2 regions of the Mesobacillus thioparans genome follow, and region 2 is predicted to be linked to the other one. Evidence: a T-box and tRNA genes for the amino acid it is inferred to sense, from the RefSeq annotation. Region 2 holds a T-box; the other holds one or more tRNA genes.

Region 1 (10,263 bases), on a different contig from region 2:
AGAGGGTCGGCGGTTCGATCCCGTCATCCTCCACCATGATTTTTTCGCACTAGCGAAAATAATCTTCATGAAATTTGCCGGTGTAGCTCAATTGGTAGAGCAACTGACTTGTAATCAGTAGGTTGGGGGTTCAAGTCCTCTTGCCGGCACCTTTTGTACGAGCCATTAGCTCAGTCGGTAGAGCATCTGACTTTTAATCAGAGGGTCGAAGGTTCGAGTCCTTCATGGCTCACCATTTTCAACAAAATATGCGGGTGTGGCGGAATTGGCAGACGCACCAGACTTAGGATCTGGCGCCGCAAGGCGTGGGGGTTCGACTCCCTTCACCCGCACCATTTTTTCAAAGCTAAATATGCGGAAGTAGTTCAGTGGTAGAATACAACCTTGCCAAGGTTGGGGTCGCGGGTTCGAATCCCGTCTTCCGCTCCAAAGTTCTTTAGCCGGGGTGGCGGAACTGGCAGACGCACAGGACTTAAAATCCTGCGGTAGGTGACTACCGTACCGGTTCGATTCCGGTCCTCGGCACCACCAAGTTAGCTAATATACTATATATGCGCCCGTAGCTCAATTGGATAGAGCGTCTGACTACGGATCAGAAGGTTATGGGTTCGACTCCTTTCGGGCGCGCCATTATATTTTCTCTTTATCGGGGAGTAGCTCAGCTTGGTAGAGCACTTGGTTTGGGACCAAGGGGTCGCAGGTTCGAATCCTGTCTTCCCGACCATGCTTTATATTATATGGGGCCTTAGCTCAGCTGGGAGAGCGCCTGCCTTGCACGCAGGAGGTCAGCGGTTCGATCCCGCTAGGCTCCACCATATATCTTAATAAAATAATTTGGCGGTGTAGCTCAGCTGGCTAGAGCGTACGGTTCATACCCGTAAGGTCGGGGGTTCGATCCCCTCCGCCGCTACCAAATTTAATCTGGTTGAACCTATTCAATCTAGGATATCCTGGACCTTTAGCTCAGCTGGTTAGAGCAGACGGCTCATAACCGTCCGGTCGTAGGTTCGAGTCCTACAAGGTCCACCATTTTACTTGTTTTAAATACGGAGGTATACCCAAGTCTGGCTGAAGGGATCGGTCTTGAAAACCGACAGGCGGGTAACACCGCGCGGGGGTTCGAATCCCTCTACCTCCTCCATAATTTCATTACTATTAATATCATCGCGGGGTGGAGCAACGAGCGTTACTTCATTGAATATGCTGCGAGTTGTACCGATCGAGCTGCTTCTTGAATAAGCTTCCTGAGATCGGGACAGTCATGCTCACTAGGAGCATAAACTGAATTATGTGATTAATATCGTCGCGGGGTGGAGCAGTCCGGTAGCTCGTCGGGCTCATAACCCGAAGGTCGCAGGTTCAAATCCTGCCCCCGCAATCTGGTCCCGTGGTGTAGCGGTTAACATGCCTGCCTGTCACGCAGGAGATCGCCGGTTCGATCCCGGTCGGGACCGCCATTTTTATTTTAAGATGCAATATAATAGTGGCTCAGTGGCTCAGTCGGTAGAGCAAGTTGCTCACATCCACGAATAAGCCTCTGCGGCAACTTGTGAGAAAGACCGAAGGTCATTCGAGCAAAGGACCTAAACTAGTAAAGGTTTAGGATGCAATATTATAGTGGCTCAGTAGCTCAGTCGGTAGAGCAAAGGACTGAAAATCCTTGTGTCGGCGGTTCGATTCCGTCCTGAGCCACCTTATTTAATTTCAACTAATATTCATATGTAGATATGGCGATTGTGGCGAAGTGGTTAACGCACCTGATTGTGGTTCAGGCATTCGTGGGTTCGATTCCCATCAGTCGCCCCATTTTTTGCGGGTGTAGTTTAGTGGTAAAACCTCAGCCTTCCAAGCTGATGATGAGAGTTCGATTCTCTTCACCCGCTCCATAAGGGCCTATAGCTCAGCTGGTTAGAGCGCACGCCTGATAAGCGTGAGGTCGGTGGTTCGAGTCCACTTAGGCCCATTTTTTATATTATTCCGCAGTAGCTCAGTGGTAGAGCACTCGGCTGTTAACCGAGCGGTCGTAGGTTCGAATCCTACCTGCGGAGCCATTATGGGGAAGTACTCAAGAGGCTGAAGAGGCGCCCCTGCTAAGGGTGTAGGTCGGGTAACCGGCGCGAGGGTTCAAATCCCTCCTTCTCCGCCATAAGGCCCCTTGGTCAAGCGGTTAAGACACCGCCCTTTCACGGCGGTAACACGGGTTCGAATCCCGTAGGGGTCATAAGGAAAGCTGTTAGCAATTATGCTGACAGCTTTTTTTCGTTTCTTAAAACTCTGGTACTACTGAGGAACCTGTTGTTCTCTTGAAACTTTCCTGCATTGCTTCCAGGTATACAGCAGGCAGCATAGATTAACTAAATAGGGTACATAGCAGCGACATGTGCCGGGTTTAGGTCAGATAAGCAAAAACGAGTCAGATAAAGAAGAAATATATGCCCGGTTACAGGAAGAAGAAGAAAAACGGGTCACATAAAGAAGAGATATGTGACCAGTTATAGCAAGAAAGACAAAACGGGTCACATAAAGAAGAGATATGTGCCCAGTTATAGGAAGAAAGGGAAAACCGCATCACATAAAGAGAGATATGTGTGTCCTGTTACAGGAAGAAAGTAAAAAACGGGTCACATAAACTAGTAATCAGTCCCCCTAATGGCCAAGGAGGTAAGGATCCGTACAATCTTACTCGTAAATAACAGTTTTATCAATATATCTCATATAGACTTTTCAAAGCAGCTCGTTCTGTTATTACTCGAATCAAGCAGCAGGCATCCCCATTAAAACTCGCTAACAACCAACCACCATCATATCCCCTTTCGACACAATGAAAACGCTATCAAATCAAAAACATTTTTAATCCATATATCACTATCAAACCTAATAAATTCAACCAATCCTCTCAAAAAAACATTATTCATTTTTAATTTTCGTTCTCCAAATTCCGCGTAATTGGAAGATTTAGTACATTAAAGCGCTGCCATTTGCGGGCTTTTGTCGAATTACATGCTTTACTGAGTATTATTGTCGAAAGATTAAGAAAATGTTTACAAGGAATTCTTTATGGTAACTAGAATACTACTAAAATAGGAAGTTTTATTCGTTTTACAAAGGCAGGTGGAGGGCATTGGTGATTAATCCTACAGAGTTTGAATTGCATCTGTTCCATGAAGGAAATTTGTATCAGAGTCACAATTTATTTGGTGCGCATGTCATGAAACGAGAAAATGAAACATATACTCGATTTTGTGTGTGGGCTCCGAATGCGTCTGAGGTTAGGCTTGTTGGTGATTTTAATCATTGGTATGGAGAGAATCACAGGTTTCATAAAGTGAATAAGGAAGGTGTCTGGCAGCTTGCCTTAGAGGGGGATCTGACAGGGGCTATTTATAAGTTTGAGATTTTGACAGCTGGCGGTAGTAAGAAGCTTAAAGCTGATCCGTTTGCTTTCTTCTCGGAAGTGAGACCAAATACCGCTTCGGTTGTTTATCCCCTTGATGGGTACAAATGGGGCGACCAGAAGTGGCTGCAAAAGAGGGAGCAGCGGAGCACGCCTGATGAGCCAATGTTCATCTATGAACTGCATGTGGGTTCCTGGAAAAAGCATGATGATGGATCGTTCCTTACATATCGCGAGCTTGCGGATGAGCTGATCCCTTATATCCTTTCACATGGATACACACATATTGAATTATTACCTCTAACTGAGCATCCGCTCGACATGTCCTGGGGATATCAATCCACTGGATATTTTTCTGTTACAAGTCGTTATGGGACACCACATGATTTTATGTATTTCGTGGATATGTGCCACCGAAACGGGGTCGGGGTCATCCTAGACTGGATACCTGGCCATTTTTGCAAGGATGCCCATGGGCTTTATCAGTTTGATGGGAGTTATGTATTTGACTATCAGCGTGAGAATGACAGGGAGAACCTGGTTTGGGGAACAGCCAATTTTGACTTGGGAAAAACAGAGGTCCAAAGTTTCCTGATTTCCAGCGCGATTTTCTGGCTTGAGAAATATCATATTGATGGCTTCAGGGTCGATGCAGTAGCGAACATCATTTATTGGCCTAACTCAGTCAATGCTGCCAATCCGTACGGCGTGGAATTTTTAAAGAAACTGAATAAAGCAGTAAAGGATTTTGAACCTGGAGCTTTGATGATTGCGGAGGATTCTACTGATTGGCCGCAGGTGACTGCTCCGGTGGAGTATGGTGGACTCGGTTTTACATACAAGTGGAACATGGGGTGGATGAATGACACCTTGAAGTATATGGAGGCAGAAAGCCATAACAGGAAGCATATACATGATAAGGTTACGTTCTCCCTGCTTTATGCTTTTTCAGAGAATTTTGTCCTGCCTTTTTCACATGACGAGGTGGTGCATGGAAAGAAATCTCTTCTTGACAAGATGCCTGGTGATTACTGGCAAAAATTCGCGCAGCTGCGGCTTTTGTTAGGGTTCATGGTGGCGCATCCAGGAAAGAAGCTGACTTTCATGGGGACTGAATTTGGCCAGTTTTCGGAATGGAAGGACAAAGAACAGCTGGATTGGAATCTGTTCGAGTATGAGATGCATGGAAAAATGAATCATTATACAAAAGAGCTGATCAAACTGTATAAGCGTTCAAAGCCATTGTATGAGGTTGACCAGAGCTATGAAGGTTTTGAGTGGATTGACGCGGATAACCGTGACCAGTCGATTTTCTCTTTTATCCGCAAAGGCCAGAATCCGGAAGATCTGCTTGTGATTGTCTGCAATTTTACAGAGAAAGTATATAGTGACTATCGGATTGGTGTTCCTAAGCCCGGGGAATATCGGGAAATTTTAAACAGCGACGCCGAGGTTTTCGGGGGTTCAGGCGTAATGAATAAAAAAGTGCGAAAAGCAAAAGAAATAGCTTTCCATGGAAGGCCATATTCTATAGAGATGAGTATTTCTCCATTCGGAATCTCAGTTTTACGTCCTGTTATCAAAAGAAAGGGGAGAAACAATCATGCAAAAGAAGAAATGCGTGGCAATGCTGTTGGCAGGAGGAAAAGGAAGCCGGCTGCACTCATTGACCAAGAATCTCGCTAAACCTGCTGTCCCTTTTGGCGGCAAATACCGGATCATCGATTTCCCATTAAGTAACTGTACGAACTCAGGAATCCATACAGTGGGCGTTTTGACGCAATACCAGCCGCTTTTGCTCAATTCTTATATTGGCATTGGCAGTGCATGGGACCTTGACAGAAAGGATGGCGGGGTGACAGTGCTGCCGCCTTATGCAGAGAGTTCCGAGGTTAAATGGTATTCAGGCACGGCTAGTGCGATTTTTCAAAACCTCAATTATCTTGATCAGTATGATCCTGAATATGTCTTGATTCTTTCAGGTGACCATATTTATAAAATGGATTATGAATTGATGCTCAATTATCATGTGGAAAAAGGTTCGGATGCGACGATTTCGGTCATAGAGGTGCCTTGGGAAGAGACGAATCGGTTCGGGATCATGAATACGGATTCCGAGCTAAGAATTACTGAATTCGAAGAAAAGCCGGATATTGCGAAAAATAATCTCGCTTCGATGGGGATTTATATTTTTAAATGGAGCGTTTTAAGGGAATATCTGATAAGGGATGACCAGAATCCGGAATCCAGCCATGATTTTGGCAAGGATATCATTCCGTTGCTGATCGAAGAAAATATGAAGTTATTTGCCTATCCTTTTAAAGGCTACTGGAAGGATGTAGGGACTGTTCAGAGCCTGTGGGAAGCAAATATGGATTTATTGGATAAGGATTGTGAACTGAACCTGTTTGACCAGTCCTGGCGGATTTACTCCGTGAACCCGAATCAGCCGCCGCAATATATTTGTCCAGAGGGGGAAGTTTCGGAATCCCTGGTCAATGAGGGCTGCAAGATTGAAGGGGAGGTTTCCAAAACGGTCGTATTCCAGGGTGTGACGGTCAAAAAAGGCGCTGTCGTCAAGGAAACGGTCATTATGCCAGACGCTGTCATCGGCCATAATTGTATCATTGAGAAGGCGATAGTGTCTCCAGGGGTTTATGTCCCGGATGGCACGATCATCAGGCCAGATGATAGCTGCAATGAAATTACATTAGTATCGGAAGAAACAATCGGTGAATTGCAATCCAATTGAACCGACTTCGGGAGGAAATAAGAAATGAACAAACGATTATTGGGAGTAATAGATGCGACAACCGTCCACGAAGATCTTCATGAACTGTCCCTGCATCGGTCGGTGGCAGCGATTCCCTTTGGCGGACGATACAGGCTGATTGATTTTATCCTTTCCAACATGGTAAATTCGGGCATCGAGAGCGTGGCGATCTTTCCGAAATACCAGTACCGGTCGTTGATGGACCATTTAGGCTCTGGCCGGAATTGGGATCTTAACCGAAAAAGGGATGGATTGTTTTTCTTCCCTGCACCTAATCTTGATAAACATTATACGGGAATTGGCACTTTGGACCATTTTGCCGATAATATTGATTATTTTGAACGCAGTACACAGGATTATGCGCTGATTGCGAATTCCTATACGATTTTCAATATGGATTTCCAGCAGTTGCTTGACTGGCATATTGAATCGGGCTGTGACATAACAGAAGTACAGAAAAATGGAAAATCTTTAGGGATCTATCTTGTGAAAAAAACACTGCTGATGGATTTGATCCTTACAAGGAATGAAACAGGATATTCGAATTTGAGGGATGCTGCCAGGGATACCAGCAGTCAATTCCAGCTTTGTTTTTACGACTATGAAGGCTATGCAGTGATGGTGGATACGATCGCCAAATATTTCAGTGTGAGCATGGATTTGCTGAAGCCTGAGGTTTGGAAGGAGTTATTCCCTAAAGAACGCCCTATTTTAACAAAGGTGAAGGATGAGCCTCCAACCCGTTATGATGTCGATGCATCGGTCCGCAATTCAATGGTCGCCAATGGCGGGGTGATTGAGGGGACTGTTGAAAACAGCATCATCGGAAGAGGTGTGAAAATCGGGAAGGGCACCGTCATCCGCAATTGTATCATCATGCAAAAGACGCAAATCAAGGAGAATTGTATATTGGACTCAGTCATCGTTGATAAAGACGCAAGAATCGAGGCAGGTACCGTCATCACAGCGCCAGCAGACTCGCCAGCTGTCATCCGTAAAGGAGCAGTCCAGGGAGTGGGGAGCAGCTCGTGAAGGTATTATTCGCAGTATCGGAATGTGTTCCTTTCATCAAGTCAGGAGGCCTGGCTGATGTAGCGGGATCACTTCCGAAGGAGCTGAAAAAATTAGGGACGGATGTCAGGGTGATTTTACCGAAGTACGGTTTGATTCCTGACAAATTCCGCTCTGAGATGAAGAAAGTGAAAGAGTTTACTGTGCAATTAGGCTGGCGCTCGCAATATTGCGGCATTGAAGCTCTTGAGCATGATGGTGTCACCTTCTATTTTGTGGACAATGAATATTACTTCAAACGGGATAGTCTTTATGGTCATTATGATGATGGGGAGCGTTTTTCCTTTTTCAGCAGGGCAGTGCTCGAGTTCGTCGCTGAAAGCGAATTTTATCCGGATGTGATCCATTGCCATGACTGGCATACCGGGATGATTCCTTTCTTGCTGCGTACCGAGTATTATAAGCGTCCGGGTTATGGATTGATCCGGTCTGTATTCACGATCCATAATCTTCAGTTCCAGGGAATCTTCCCGCGGGAAGTGCTCGGGGATCTGCTGCAGATTGACAGCTCTTATTTCAATGAGGAACAGCTTGAATTTTACGGAATGGCCAATTTCATGAAAGCAGCATTGATTTCAGCAGATCATATCACGACAGTCAGCCCTACCTACAAGGACGAAATCCAGACTGAGTATTTTGGTGAAAATCTGGATGGAATCCTGAGGAAAAGACGTGAGGATCTTTCCGGGATCTTGAACGGAATCGACCATGTTGCTTATGACCCGGAAAAAGATCCTGGTCTGGCCGCCAGTTTTGGAGTATGGGGACTTGAAAGAAGAGTCATCAATAAGTTGCAGGTACAGCGCAGTTTTGGCCTTCCGGTAAATGATGATGTGCCCGTTGTGGCCATGATCACGAGACTGACGAAACAAAAAGGCCTTGATTTGGTCAGGGAAGTTTTCCATGAAATCATGGCAACGGGATTGCAGCTCATAGTTCTTGGCACTGGTGACCCTGAGTTTGAGCAGTTCTTCAGGGAAATGGCTGCGCAGTATCCTGATCAATGTGGCGTATATATCGGTTTTGATGAAAATCTGGCACACCAGGTTTATGCAGGATCGGATCTGTTTTTGATGCCATCCAAGTTCGAGCCGTGCGGATTGAGCCAGATGATCGCGATGCGCTATGGATCGATCCCGGTTGTCAGGGAGACGGGCGGTCTGAACGATACTGTCCAGCCTTATAATGAATTTAATGGTCAGGGCAATGGATTTACCTTTGCCAATTTCAATGCCCATGACATGCTCTTTACGATTGAACGGGGCTTGTCATTTTACCACAAGCGTGAAAAATGGCTGAAGCTGATGGCAAAAGCGATGGAAACAGACTATAGCTGGGCGCAGTCGGCAAGGCAATACAATGATTTGTATTCCGATCTCATCTCAAGGAGTGAATCGCATGTTTTCTAATGTTCCCAAATTCAAAACCGCTTTCTTGAAAAAACTCGAGATGATGTTTGGAACCAGCTTTGAAGAAAGCACAAGCCGGGAGCAATTCCAGACTCTCGGACATATGATCAGGGAGCATGTGAGTTCTGATTGGATAAAAACAAATGAAATATACCGCGCGGGCGCTAAGAAGCAGGTCTATTACCTGTCTATAGAATTCCTGCTTGGGCGGCTGCTCAGGCACAATCTGATTAATCTGGGTGTTGAAGAGGTCGTATGCAAGGGACTCAGGGAACTGGGGATCGAGCTTGATCAATTGGAGGAAATCGAGGCAGATGCTGGTCTAGGCAATGGCGGCCTTGGCCGTCTTGCCGCCTGTTTCCTTGATTCGCTTGCATCGCTTGATTTGCCTGGACATGGCTGCGGAATTCGCTACAAGCATGGCTTGTTCGAGCAGAAAATCGTTGATGGCTACCAGGTAGAACTGCCTGAACAATGGCTGAGGCACGGCCATGTCTGGGAGGTACGCAAGACGGATGATGCAGTGGAAATACCTTTTTGGGGAGAGATTGAGAGCCGATTGGAAAATGGCCGGCTAGTTTTCAGGCATCTGAACGCCGAGACCATCATGGCTGTTCCTTATGATCTTCCTGTCATCGGCTACCAGACACAGACGGTGAACACTCTGCGTCTATGGAATGCCGAGCCGGCGAGATTTCCGGCTAATGCCGATATTTTTAAATATAAGAAGGATACCGAGTCGGTTTCGGAGTTTTTATATCCGGACGATACACATGATGAAGGAAAGATTCTTCGGCTGAAGCAGCAATATTTTCTTGTCGCAGCGAGCCTGAAGGCAATTGTGAAGTCGTTTAAAAAGAAGAATAAGAGCTTGCTAGAGTTCCACGACTATGTGAGCATCCACATCAATGATACTCACCCTGCAATCGCGGTACCTGAATTGATGCGGATCCTGATGGATGAAGAGGGACTTGGCTGGGAAGATGCATGGCAAATTACCGTCCAGACCCTTTCCTATACAAACCATACGACCCTTGCTGAGGCGCTTGAACGCTGGCCAATCAGGATATTCCAGCCGCTGCTGCCGCGTATATACATGATCGCGGAGGAGATAAACGAGCGTTTCTGCCAAGAGGTATGGGAACGATTTCCTGGCGATTGGGCAAGGGTCGAAAGCATGGCAATCATTGCCCACGGCGAGGTCAGGATGGCTCCGCTTGCGATTGTCGGCAGTCACAGCATTAATGGAGTGGCAAAGCTGCATACGGATATTTTGAAGAACCGGGAAATGAACTTGTTCTATCAATTCTATCCACAACGTTTCAATAACAAGACCAATGGCATCACCCACCGGCGCTGGCTGCTTAAGGCAAACCCAGGTTTGTCGGGATTGATTACCGATGCAATTGGGCCAGATTGGGTAGGGGCTCCGCAAAAACTCGAGGAATTGACGCGCTTCAAGGATGATGCAGCCTTCCTGGAAAAATTGCATGGCATCAAGCAGGAGAATAAAGAGCGGCTCGCAAGACGGATTTTGGATAAAACAGGGATTGAAGTCGACACTGAATCAATTTTCGATGTCCAGGTAAAAAGGCTGCACGCCTATAAGCGGCAGC
Region 2 (10,263 bases):
CGACGGATGCAACCCATAGACGGAGGATGTCTGCTCCAAGCTGATTCATGACCTTGGCAGGAACAACGACGTTACCGATTGATTTACTCATCTTGCGGCCTTCGCCATCAAGAGCAAAACCATGGCTCAATACGCCTTTGTATGGTGCTTTGCCTGTGACAGCTACTCCAGTTGATAGAGATGAGTTGAACCAGCCGCGGTACTGGTCAGAACCTTCAAGGTAAAGGTCTGCAGGACGCTGCAGGTCATCACGCTCGACAAGCACTGCCTGGTGGGATGATCCCGAATCGAACCAAACATCCATGATGTCAGTTTCTTTCGTAAACTGGCCATTCGGGCTGCCAGGATGGTTGAAGCCTTCAGGCAGCAATTCCTTCGCTTCTTTTTTGAACCAGATGTTTGAACCGTGTTCACGGAAGAGGTTTGATACATGCTCGATTGTTTCATCCGTGATGATTTCCTGGCCGTTCTCAGCGTAGAATACCGGAATCGGAACGCCCCATGCACGCTGACGGGAAATACACCAGTCACCGCGGTCACGCACCATATTGAATAGTCTAGTCTCGCCCCATGCCGGAACCCATTTCGTTTCTTCAACAGCTTTTAGCAATTCTCCGCGGAAGTCCTTGATGGATGCGAACCACTGTGCTGTTGCACGGAAGATGACAGGTTTCTTTGTTCTCCAGTCATGCGGATAAGAGTGAGTGATGAAGCTCAGCTTCAGTAATGCGCCTGCTTCTTCAAGCTTTTCTGTTATTGGCTTGTTTGCCTGATCGTAGAATAAACCTTCAAAACCTTCAGCTTCAGCTGTCATGACTCCTTTGTCATCAACCGGGCATAAAACTTCAAGACCATACTTCTGGCCGACATGGAAATCATCTTCCCCGTGTCCAGGTGCAGTGTGGACACATCCTGTACCAGCATCGGTCGTTACATGGTCACCTAGCATGACAAGGGAATCGCGACCGTACAATGGATGCTTCGCAAGAACACCTTCTAGTTCTTTACCAGCAACTTTCTTAAGTGTCACAGCATTTTCCCACCCGATTTCGTTCGTAACAGCCTCAAGCAATTCTTCAGCTACGAGGAATTTCCTTCCATCAGCTTCTACGACAACGTATGTCAACTCAGGATGTACTGAGATTCCAAGGTTTGCTGGGATCGTCCATGGAGTAGTCGTCCAGATGATGATTTCAACATCCTGGTCAAGAACTCCCTTTCCGTCTTTTACAGGGAAGCCAACGTAGATGGAAGCAGAACGCTTATCCTGATACTCGATTTCAGCTTCTGCAAGTGCAGATTCACTTGATGGAGACCAGTAAACCGGCTTCTTGCCTTTATAGATGTATCCCTTTTTCGCCATTTCGCCGAATACTTTGATTTGTTGTGCCTCGTATTCTGGCTTCAAAGTGATATATGGGTTATCCCAGTCACCACGAACACCCAAACGCTTGAACTGTTCACGCTGGTTGTCAATCTGCTGGTAAGCATACTCTTCACAAAGCTTCCTGAACTCCGCTACTGTCATTTCCTTGCGCTTTACACCTTTGTTTGTCAATGCCTGCTCGATCGGCAATCCATGAGTGTCCCAGCCAGGTACGTATGGCGAGCAAAAACCGCTCATTGATTTATAACGGACGATAAAATCTTTGAGGATTTTATTCAGTGCGTGGCCCATATGGATATCACCGTTTGCGTATGGAGGTCCATCATGCAGGATGAACAGCGGGCGATCTGCCGTGTGTTTTTGAACCTTTTCATAAATATTCATTTCTTCCCATTTTGCCTGGATTTCAGGTTCCCTGTTCGGAAGGTTTCCGCGCATTGGAAACTCGGTCTTTGGCATGAGTAAAGTGTCTTTGTACTCCATTTTATGATCCTCCTATTATTACCGTTGCAAATTCATGAAAAAAATGATCCAGAAAAAATAAAAAACCTCCTCATCCCTAAAAAGGGACGAGAAGGTTTGTATTCCCGCGGTACCACCCTAAATAGATAAGACTTGAACCGTCCTATCCTCTTAGCATCCTTAACGCGAATGTCACGCCTGCACTTACTGATCCTGTCAGGATGTTCAGCTCGGAACTACCGGGTGATCTTCTGGCTATCCGCTTGCAATGGGCTTCCACCTTCCCCATTTCGCTGAAAAAGCAAGCAACTGGAACGCCATACTGTCCCTGTCATCGTTTCTTTCATCTATTGCACTTTGTTATGAAATTATATGCGAAACAGCGTGCCTGCGTCAAGCCAGTGAGTCTTCTTCTTCTCTCGCTGTCGCTTTTAATTCTGTTGAATCCAATTCATATTCAAGCAGGTGATCCCAGTCATCAGTGTTAAGCATATCAAGCTGTGCTTCGATCAGCATCTTGAATCTTGTCCTGAATACTTTGGACTGCTTCTTCAATTCTTCGATTTCCAAAGCAATTTTACGTGCCTTTGACAATGATTCATTGATGATCCTGTCTGCGTTCTTTTCCGCTTCCTTAACGATCAGCTTTGCCTCTTTTTGAGCATTGCGGCGGACTTCTTCCCCAGCTTCCTGGGCAATAACGATTGATTTATTCAAGGTTTCTTCTATATTTGTAAAATGGCCAAGCCTGGAATTCATTTCATTCAGCTTTTCTTCCATTTCCTTTTTTTCACGGATTATTAGTTCGTAGTCCTTGATGACCTGATCAAGGAACTCATTCACTTCATCTTCATCATACCCGCGAAATCCCTTATTGAATTCTTTGTTGTGTATATCTAACGGCGTTAAAGGCATTACGCCACCTCCCATTTAGTTTCATCCTTTATGTACTTAAAGCTATGATTCGACAAAAACACTAAAAATCCTTCTTCTTTACTATATAATTATTTTTTTCTCCCGGCAATAACTCGATATTTATCTTTTTTTGTTTTTCCTTCTATCGTGATGATTTTCGCGCGACCATAGCCACGTGCAGAGATGACGTCAGCCTCCCCACACTCGAATGCGGTATTCTCGACAGCTGTCCAATTGACTTTCACATGTCCATGCTGGATCAACAGCTGGGATTTTTGCCTGGAAAGATTGAATAGCGCCGACATTACGGTATCCAGTCGCAATGATGAGACTGTGGTATTCATTTCATTCCATTCATCATCAATTGATGCTGCCACTTCGAGTGGAAGCTCTGTGAGGCTGATGGATGCCCTGCCGACAGATTCAAGCTGCAGCCTGATATAGTCGGCTATTTCGGCAGCTGCAAAAAACTGGACCTTGTCGCCATCAATCAGTATGTCTCCGAACTTCCCCCTCTTTAAACCGAGGGACATCAGGCTTCCGAGTACTTGACGATGTTCGATGTTCACAAACTTCTTAGCATAATCAATGCCAAAGAGCTTTACCTGGAAATCCTCTTGTTTCGCCTCCAAATACTCCGGAAATAGAAATGCCCGTTTTCTCTCAGTTGCCGCAGCGCCTCCAAACAATTCCCATTTCACATCAGGATGTTTACCGATGACAGTCCCAAGTATTTGCTGCTCCCTTGGGTCCAAAAAGTCCGTCAGCTTTGGGGCATAATTTTGTTCTACATATTCTTTCCAGTTAATCACCTGGTCGATAAATTCCCGTTCCTCAGGACGGAAATGCTGGTAGATACTCATACTGTACTCCTTTAAGACCTTGATAGAAAATAAGCAGGGCCTGTATCAGACCCTGCAGGAAATTGACCCTATTAAAACCATGCGGCCAACTGGTATAAGCCGCTTACGGCAAATCGCAATACCAGGAACGCCACGATTGGCGAAATGTCAATCATGCCAATGGAAGGCACGATCCTGCGGAACGGCTCCAAAAACGGCTCGCAAATCCGGGCCAAAAATTGTCCGATTGCTGTTTCCCTTGCATTTGGGAACCAGGACATGAAAATATAAATTATCAATGCCCACTGATAAATCCCCACTAATTGAGCTATTAATCCAATCACTATATCCATTAACCTACCACCTCGACTCTTGGTAATCCCGCTCCTGCATCAGCTCAGAAATATTCCCTGTCACTTCCACATTATCCGGGGTACATAAAAAGATATTCATGCCGATCCGCTGGATATCACCGCTGATTGCATAAACGGTTCCGCTGAGGAAATCGACAATCCTCCTTGCCTGGTCCTGCTCGATTCGCTGCAAATTCACGACCACAGCCCGGCGGTTCTTCAGATGGTCTGCAATTTCCTGGGCTTCGGCATACATCCTTGGTTCCATCAGGATTACCTTTGACGATTTTTGCACACTCTGAAGGCTTACCACATTCTGTTTTTGCTGGACTGGCTGTTTGTTAGACTTGAGCGGTTCAATTTCTTCTTCGAGCATTTCCTCATCATTATAGTCATATTCATCTTCAAGGAAAAAAAATGTCTTAATTTTTGATTTTAAGCTCATATTATTGCACCTCCGATTCATTGCCTACCAGGGCTGTTCCGATTCGCACCATAGTGGAACCTTCCTCAACCGCTATTTTAAAATCATTCGACATTCCCATCGACAGTTCATGGCATGGAGCATACTTCAGTTCAAGCTTCTGTATCTCAGACTGCAGGATTTTCAGTTTCCTGAAGGAATCCCTTATTACTTGTTCGTCTTCAGTCAATGGTGCCATCGTCATCAATCCGCTTACTTCGATATTGGTGTACTGCTTCAAGTCCTGAACAAAGGCGATAACATCCTCTGGATCGAGGCCATGCTTGCTCTCTTCCCCAGATGCGTTGACCTGGATGAGGCAGTTCACCTTTGAACCAGCACGCTTGTTAATTTCTTTTGCCAGTGACAGCCTGTCCAGTGAATGTATATATGTAACATGATCTATAATGTTTTTTACTTTTCTAGTCTGCAATGTTCCGATGAAATGCCAAACAGGCTTGTCCTGCAGATGGCTGATTTTATCGAGCAATCCCTCGTTCCTGTTTTCACCGAGATGGAGCACACCTGCGTCGATCGCTTCCTGCGCCCTCTTCGGGGAGACATATTTCGTCACGGCGATGATTTTCACCTCATCTGCGTTCCGGCCCGCGTCTTTACAGGCATTTACTATTTCCCTCTGGATAACCTCCAGATTCTCTGCAACATTCATTATGGACGGCTATCCTCCTTCCAGCCAATGTACGCCATCATTCGGCCAGCATTCCCTTCATCCCTTCTATGGGAATAAAAGTGCTCACCATGGCAGCTTGTACAATAATCGGTTACTTCTATGTTTCCCGCTTTCAATCCGGCTTTCATCAAAATCTGGCGGTTTAATTCTTTCAAATCGAGAGAATATTGACCTTCACTAACTTGATTATATGGCATGTTCTCGACACCATCTAGTATATTTTTCACTAAGTTGACGACTCTCTCATCAACAATATAACATTTTTTGCATATTGATGGGCCTATAATGGCAGAAATTTTTTCTTCTTTCGCACCATTTTGCTTAAATTTGCTGATCATTTCAGCTGCAATTCCCTGCACCGTGCCTTTCCACCCAGCATGCGCGACGCCGATCAACCTGGTTTCTGGATCGATAAAGTAAAGCGGTACACAGTCTGCATAACAAAGCGTCAACAGGATGCCCTGCTCTGATGTCAGAAAACCATCCGTCCCGGCAAAAGAAGATTCATAATCGCTTGAGCCTTTTCCCTGATCGGCTTTGTCGATTTTTCCAATCCGGATGTCATGTGTCTGTTCCGCGCCGACCCAGCTCGAAAGCGGAAAATCGATTTTTTCAGCCAGAAGGAGACGATTTTCGCAGACAGATGAATGCTCATCACCGACATGGAAGCCGAAGTTCAACCCTGAAAAAGCCTGAAGCTGGCTCACTCCGCCATTCTTTGTCGTGAACCCAGCCTCAAGTCCAGGAAATCGCTCCATCCACTCTTTTATTCTAAAAAATTCCTGACTTCCTAAGATGAATGGCTCCATAACTTTCTACCTCACACGTTTTTGTCTAGTTTATCACATACAACCCGCAATACAACAGTATTACGGTGCTACTCGTCACCATCACCCTGCTGGAGATATTCCCCACTGTCCTTATAGCGGACCAAAATGACATCTTCACCTATTTTCAGGATATTCCTCCATGGAATGACAACTTCATCTTCCTTCCCGAAGAAACCCAGCACCTTGCCGGAACTCCCGATGACGACCGCCTCGATTTTCCCGGTATTCAGATTGATTTCAAAATCCTCAATGCTCCCTAGTCTTTTACCATCCGATACATTCACGACGTCTTTCACTTGAAACTCGGTAACCTTTACCATTCAGATCCCTCCGGATTTCACTGTGGCGTTTTCTGCCCCTTATAGCATTATATGAATCAGGAAAAGATCTATGATTGCCGGAGAGCCTCCAAAAATTGAAAAAGCTGCCCTTTAAGGCAGCTTAGCTCTGGATATTCTTATTCATTTGTTTGATGGCTGCTTTTTCAAGGCGGGATACTTGTGCCTGAGAAATACCGATTTCATCGGCAACCTCCATTTGTGTCTTGCCCTGGAAGAACCTTTTCCTTAAAATCAATTTTTCCCTTTCATTTAGGCGTCTCATCCCTTCTTTCAGGGCAATCTCCTCAATCCAGTTCGTATCCTTGTTCCGTTCATCACTTAATTGGTCCATCACAAAGATTGGATCTCCGCCGTCATTATAGATCGGCTCGAATAATGAAACGGGGTCCTGGATTGCATCGAGGGCGAAAACAATCTCTTCATGCGGTACTTCAAGGACCTTTGCAATTTCTTCAGCAGTCGGCTCCCTGGAAGCCTCACTCATCAGCCTTTCGCGTACTTGAAGTGCTTTGTACGCTATATCCCTGAGTGATCGAGAGACTCTGATTGGATTATTATCTCTTAAATACCGTCTGATTTCACCGATGATCATCGGGACGGCATAGGTTGAAAACTTTACATTCTGTCCCAGATCAAAATTATCAATGGACTTCATAAGGCCTATACACCCGACCTGAAACAGATCGTCGACAAACTCGCCCCGGTTGTTAAAACGCTGGATCACACTCAAAACAAGCCTTAGGTTCCCATTCACTAGTTTTTCTCTTGCTGTGATGTCACCGCTTTGCATCTCTCTAAAAAGTTTTCTCATTTCCTCGTTTTTCAGAACGGGAAGCTTTGATGTATCAACACCGCAAATTTCAACTTTGTTTCGTGTCAATCTTTTCCCTCCTCACAGGAGCTGCTGTCAAAATTCAGTATCTCCGCAGGAAGGAAAAATATGCACTGATTACCGTGAGGCTGGTACTTAAAAAGACAGAATCTGCCAGACAAACCGCTTAGTTATCAATATTTTAAAGTGAAAATTTTTGTTGAGAAAATTTTTCTGCTATACCATTTTATTGAATTCTTTTCTTAAGCGTTTAATGATTCTCTTTTCCAGACGGGAAATATAAGACTGCGAAATACCCAGCATATCGGCTACATCCTTTTGTGTCTTTTCCTCGCCGCTGCCAAGGCCAAAACGCAATTCCATGATCTGCTTTTCACGGTCGGAAAGCTGCTGCAGTGCTTTTACCAGCAACTTTTTATCGACATTCGATTCAAGATCCTTCGTTATGATATCATCATCCGTACCAAGAACATCGGACAAAAGCAGTTCATTTCCATCCCAATCGATATTCAGCGGTTCATCGAAAGAAACCTCCGAACGAAGTTTATTATTCCTCCGCAGATACATAAGGATTTCATTTTCGATGCACCTGGAGGCATAGGTAGCCAGCTTGATTTTCTTCTCAGGGTTGAATGTATTGACCGCCTTGATCAGCCCGATTGTGCCGATACTGATCAGGTCTTCAATGTTTATTCCAGTGTTCTCGAATTTACGGGCAATGTAAACGACCAGCCGCAGATTTCTCTCGATCAGAATCGACCTCGCTGCTTTATCCCCGTTTGGAAGTTTGTTCAACAGCACTTCTTCCTCTTCTTTCGTTAAAGGAGGGGGCAACGCTTCGCTACCGCCGATATAATATATTTCATCTGTTTTCAAGCCTAGTTTAATTAATAACTTATACCAGTAATAGGATAATCGCAGCCGTAAATTTTTCATTGATTGTCCTCCTTCTAAATTATGTATTTCTGAGTATAGTAATATTAGCTTACCTTCACCGACTGCGCTGACCTTGCCATACCCGCAAGCATTTTAGGATGGATAATGGACTGGAAGCTTCCATCTCCCGATAATTCCTGGATAGTGAAGGATATCAGGCTCTTTTCTGCCCTGTAAATGCCCTCGTCCGTGTTGATGCTGATTTGTTCAGGCTGAAAGGCGATGATTAACTGGTGCTCTTGTCCGACGACTTTGCATGGAATGATTCTCATCCGATTCTCTAACTTCTGTGAAAATTGTCCATCCCCTGACAAGACACAATCAGGGTTCTCGGCTATCTTTTTAATTTCTTCTGGTATGCTGTCCAAACAGTGGTTGATGGATAAAATCATGACCGGTAATTTAGAAATCGGGTCATACAGCTGGTTACCGCTGTCAATCAATCCCCTCACCTTAAAATGCATCTCCATGAATTCCACTTCCACATCAGCAAGTGAATCATATTGAATCTTAGTCATTTCAAACTGTTCTATATTCCGTCTGGAAAAATGCCAGGCCAGCGGAAAACCCAATAACACAAACAGCCAGCTGACAGGGTCGCCAAATCCTTTAATATGGTTCATAGCGACATTTGAAGCCAAATCCATATCAAATTGGATGAAATAATGGACACCTGTCAAAGTACCGCCAAGCAGGAAAGTCGCGACATAAAATGTCATAAGTGCTTTAATGAAAAAACGCATTCTTTTATAGCCAAAAGCTGCTAGTACCATCAAAATCGAAAAGAGCAATTTCCCGGCCGGATGTCCGGCTGCCGCATGAAATGGCGTTATCGATAATATAATGAGCAATGAACCAATAGCTCCTCCTGCCGCCAAACGCCAGAGCTTGATCTGCCTCTTCAGGATGATGGCAGTCAAATATAGAAGGAACGTATCAAATAAAAGATTCAACGCCCAGATTACATCCAGATAGACCTTCACCTCTCATCCCCCTGTACAGAATAGCAGGCGCCTTTATGCCCCTTCGACACATTTTCTCCAGCCACAAGGATCAGCTGCGCAGATTCTTGCTGAATTCCCATGACCCGGGATTTTCTAATGGCAATACGATAGGCACCGAGCAAGATCGCTGCAAATGATACAAGATTGCCTCTTGCTCTATCATTCCGTTACGAAAAAGTATATCGTCATTGAGATATGAAGTCTGTCACATTCTGGCACCAAAACAACAGAGATTTTCACTTATCCGTTCGGATTTTGTCAATTTTCTGATTTTTCGTGCCACACGTTTAAAGAACCTTGATTTGATAGTATGTATGACTACTTCTTCACATTCTTATTTGTTGTGCTAACAACAATTTTAAAATCCCATGGTAGATTTGCTGCAAATAAAAAAGGCATAGCCGTTACGGCTATGCCCCATATGTCTTGTGTCGTATAATTAACTTCTTCTGTTGCGGTTGCGCAGGAATGTTGGAATATCCAGAGCATCATCACCCTGTGAAGATTGATTGCTTCGTGGTGTTTCCTGCTGAATTTCTTCGCGTTTTGGCTGTTCGCGCTTGAGGGCGCCCAGGCCTGGCTTCTGCTGGCCCCCAAAACCAGGTCTTGTCGGTTTTGGCTGGACGACTTCCTCATTGAAGCCTGTAGCGATCACAGTGACAATGATTTCATCTTTCAATGTTTCATTAATGACGGAACCGAAGATCATGTTTACATCCTGGTCAGAAGCAGTAGCAACAATATCAGCCGCTTCCTGAACTTCATAAAGGCTCAGATTAGTGCCGCCTGTAATGTTCATCAGCACGCCCTGGGCTCCATCAAGTGATGTTTCAAGCAATGGAGATGAAATTGCTTTTTTGGCTGCTTCAGTAGCACGGTTTTCACCTGCAGCAACCCCAATACCCATTAGGGCTGAACCTTTATTGGACATGATTGTTTTTACGTCAGCAAAGTCAAGGTTGATCAAACCAGGAGTAGCAATTAGGTCAGAAATACCCTGAACACCCTGGCGAAGAACGTTATCCGCTTCACGGAACGCTTCAAGCATAGGTGTACTTTTGTCGACAATCTCAAGCAAGCGGTCGTTTGGAATGACGATCAGTGTGTCTACCGCTTCCTTCATTGCACCTATTCCACCGCCAGCTTGTCCAGCACGCTTGCGGCCTTCAAAAGTGAATGGGCGTGTAACAACACCTACCGTTAACGC

Evidence for each region. A T-box is a leader RNA that pairs with one kind of tRNA and senses whether it is charged. The one in region 2 lies ahead of ileS (isoleucine--tRNA ligase), so its partner is inferred to be a tRNA-Ile.
Region 1: it encodes a tRNA-Ile, which carries the amino acid that the T-box ahead of ileS (isoleucine--tRNA ligase) is inferred to sense. The anticodon was not compared.

What each region holds. Positions count from the first base shown of each region.
Region 1 is NZ_CBCSFH010000009.1:194,163-204,425, reverse strand. It holds tRNA gene ACNAZ4_RS15850 (tRNA-Val) at 1-36, shown strand, start outside; tRNA gene ACNAZ4_RS15845 (tRNA-Thr) at 77-149, shown strand; tRNA gene ACNAZ4_RS15840 (tRNA-Lys) at 160-235, shown strand; tRNA gene ACNAZ4_RS15835 (tRNA-Leu) at 251-335, shown strand; tRNA gene ACNAZ4_RS15830 (tRNA-Gly) at 355-429, shown strand; tRNA gene ACNAZ4_RS15825 (tRNA-Leu) at 440-528, shown strand; tRNA gene ACNAZ4_RS15820 (tRNA-Arg) at 554-630, shown strand; tRNA gene ACNAZ4_RS15815 (tRNA-Pro) at 648-724, shown strand; tRNA gene ACNAZ4_RS15810 (tRNA-Ala) at 740-815, shown strand; tRNA gene ACNAZ4_RS15805 (tRNA-Met) at 837-913, shown strand; tRNA gene ACNAZ4_RS15800 (tRNA-Ile) at 953-1,029, shown strand; tRNA gene ACNAZ4_RS15795 (tRNA-Ser) at 1,049-1,141, shown strand; tRNA gene ACNAZ4_RS15790 (tRNA-Met) at 1,305-1,378, shown strand; tRNA gene ACNAZ4_RS15785 (tRNA-Asp) at 1,382-1,457, shown strand; tRNA gene ACNAZ4_RS15780 (tRNA-Phe) at 1,620-1,692, shown strand; tRNA gene ACNAZ4_RS15775 (tRNA-His) at 1,731-1,806, shown strand; tRNA gene ACNAZ4_RS15770 (tRNA-Gly) at 1,813-1,886, shown strand; tRNA gene ACNAZ4_RS15765 (tRNA-Ile) at 1,890-1,963, shown strand; tRNA gene ACNAZ4_RS15760 (tRNA-Asn) at 1,977-2,051, shown strand; tRNA gene ACNAZ4_RS15755 (tRNA-Ser) at 2,056-2,146, shown strand; tRNA gene ACNAZ4_RS15750 (tRNA-Glu) at 2,150-2,221, shown strand; gene glgB (1,4-alpha-glucan branching protein GlgB) at 3,122-5,080, shown strand; gene ACNAZ4_RS15740 (glucose-1-phosphate adenylyltransferase) at 4,998-6,146, shown strand; gene ACNAZ4_RS15735 (GlgC family sugar phosphate nucleotidyltransferase) at 6,171-7,199, shown strand; gene glgA (glycogen synthase GlgA) at 7,196-8,647, shown strand; gene ACNAZ4_RS15725 (glycogen/starch/alpha-glucan phosphorylase) at 8,637-10,263, shown strand, end outside.
Region 2 is NZ_CBCSFH010000001.1:326,496-336,758, forward strand. It holds gene ileS (isoleucine--tRNA ligase) at 1-1,870, opposite strand, end outside; T-box leader at 1,950-2,193, opposite strand; gene ACNAZ4_RS01720 (DivIVA domain-containing protein) at 2,243-2,764, opposite strand; gene ACNAZ4_RS01725 (YlmH family RNA-binding protein) at 2,854-3,627, opposite strand; gene ACNAZ4_RS01730 (YggT family protein) at 3,699-3,959, opposite strand; gene ACNAZ4_RS01735 (cell division protein SepF) at 3,964-4,404, opposite strand; gene ACNAZ4_RS01740 (YggS family pyridoxal phosphate-dependent enzyme) at 4,406-5,092, opposite strand; gene pgeF (peptidoglycan editing factor PgeF) at 5,092-5,922, opposite strand; gene ACNAZ4_RS01750 (YlmC/YmxH family sporulation protein) at 5,991-6,263, opposite strand; gene sigG (RNA polymerase sporulation sigma factor SigG) at 6,385-7,164, opposite strand; gene sigE (RNA polymerase sporulation sigma factor SigE) at 7,333-8,052, opposite strand; gene spoIIGA (sigma-E processing peptidase SpoIIGA) at 8,097-9,035, opposite strand; gene ftsZ (cell division protein FtsZ) at 9,496-10,263, opposite strand, start outside.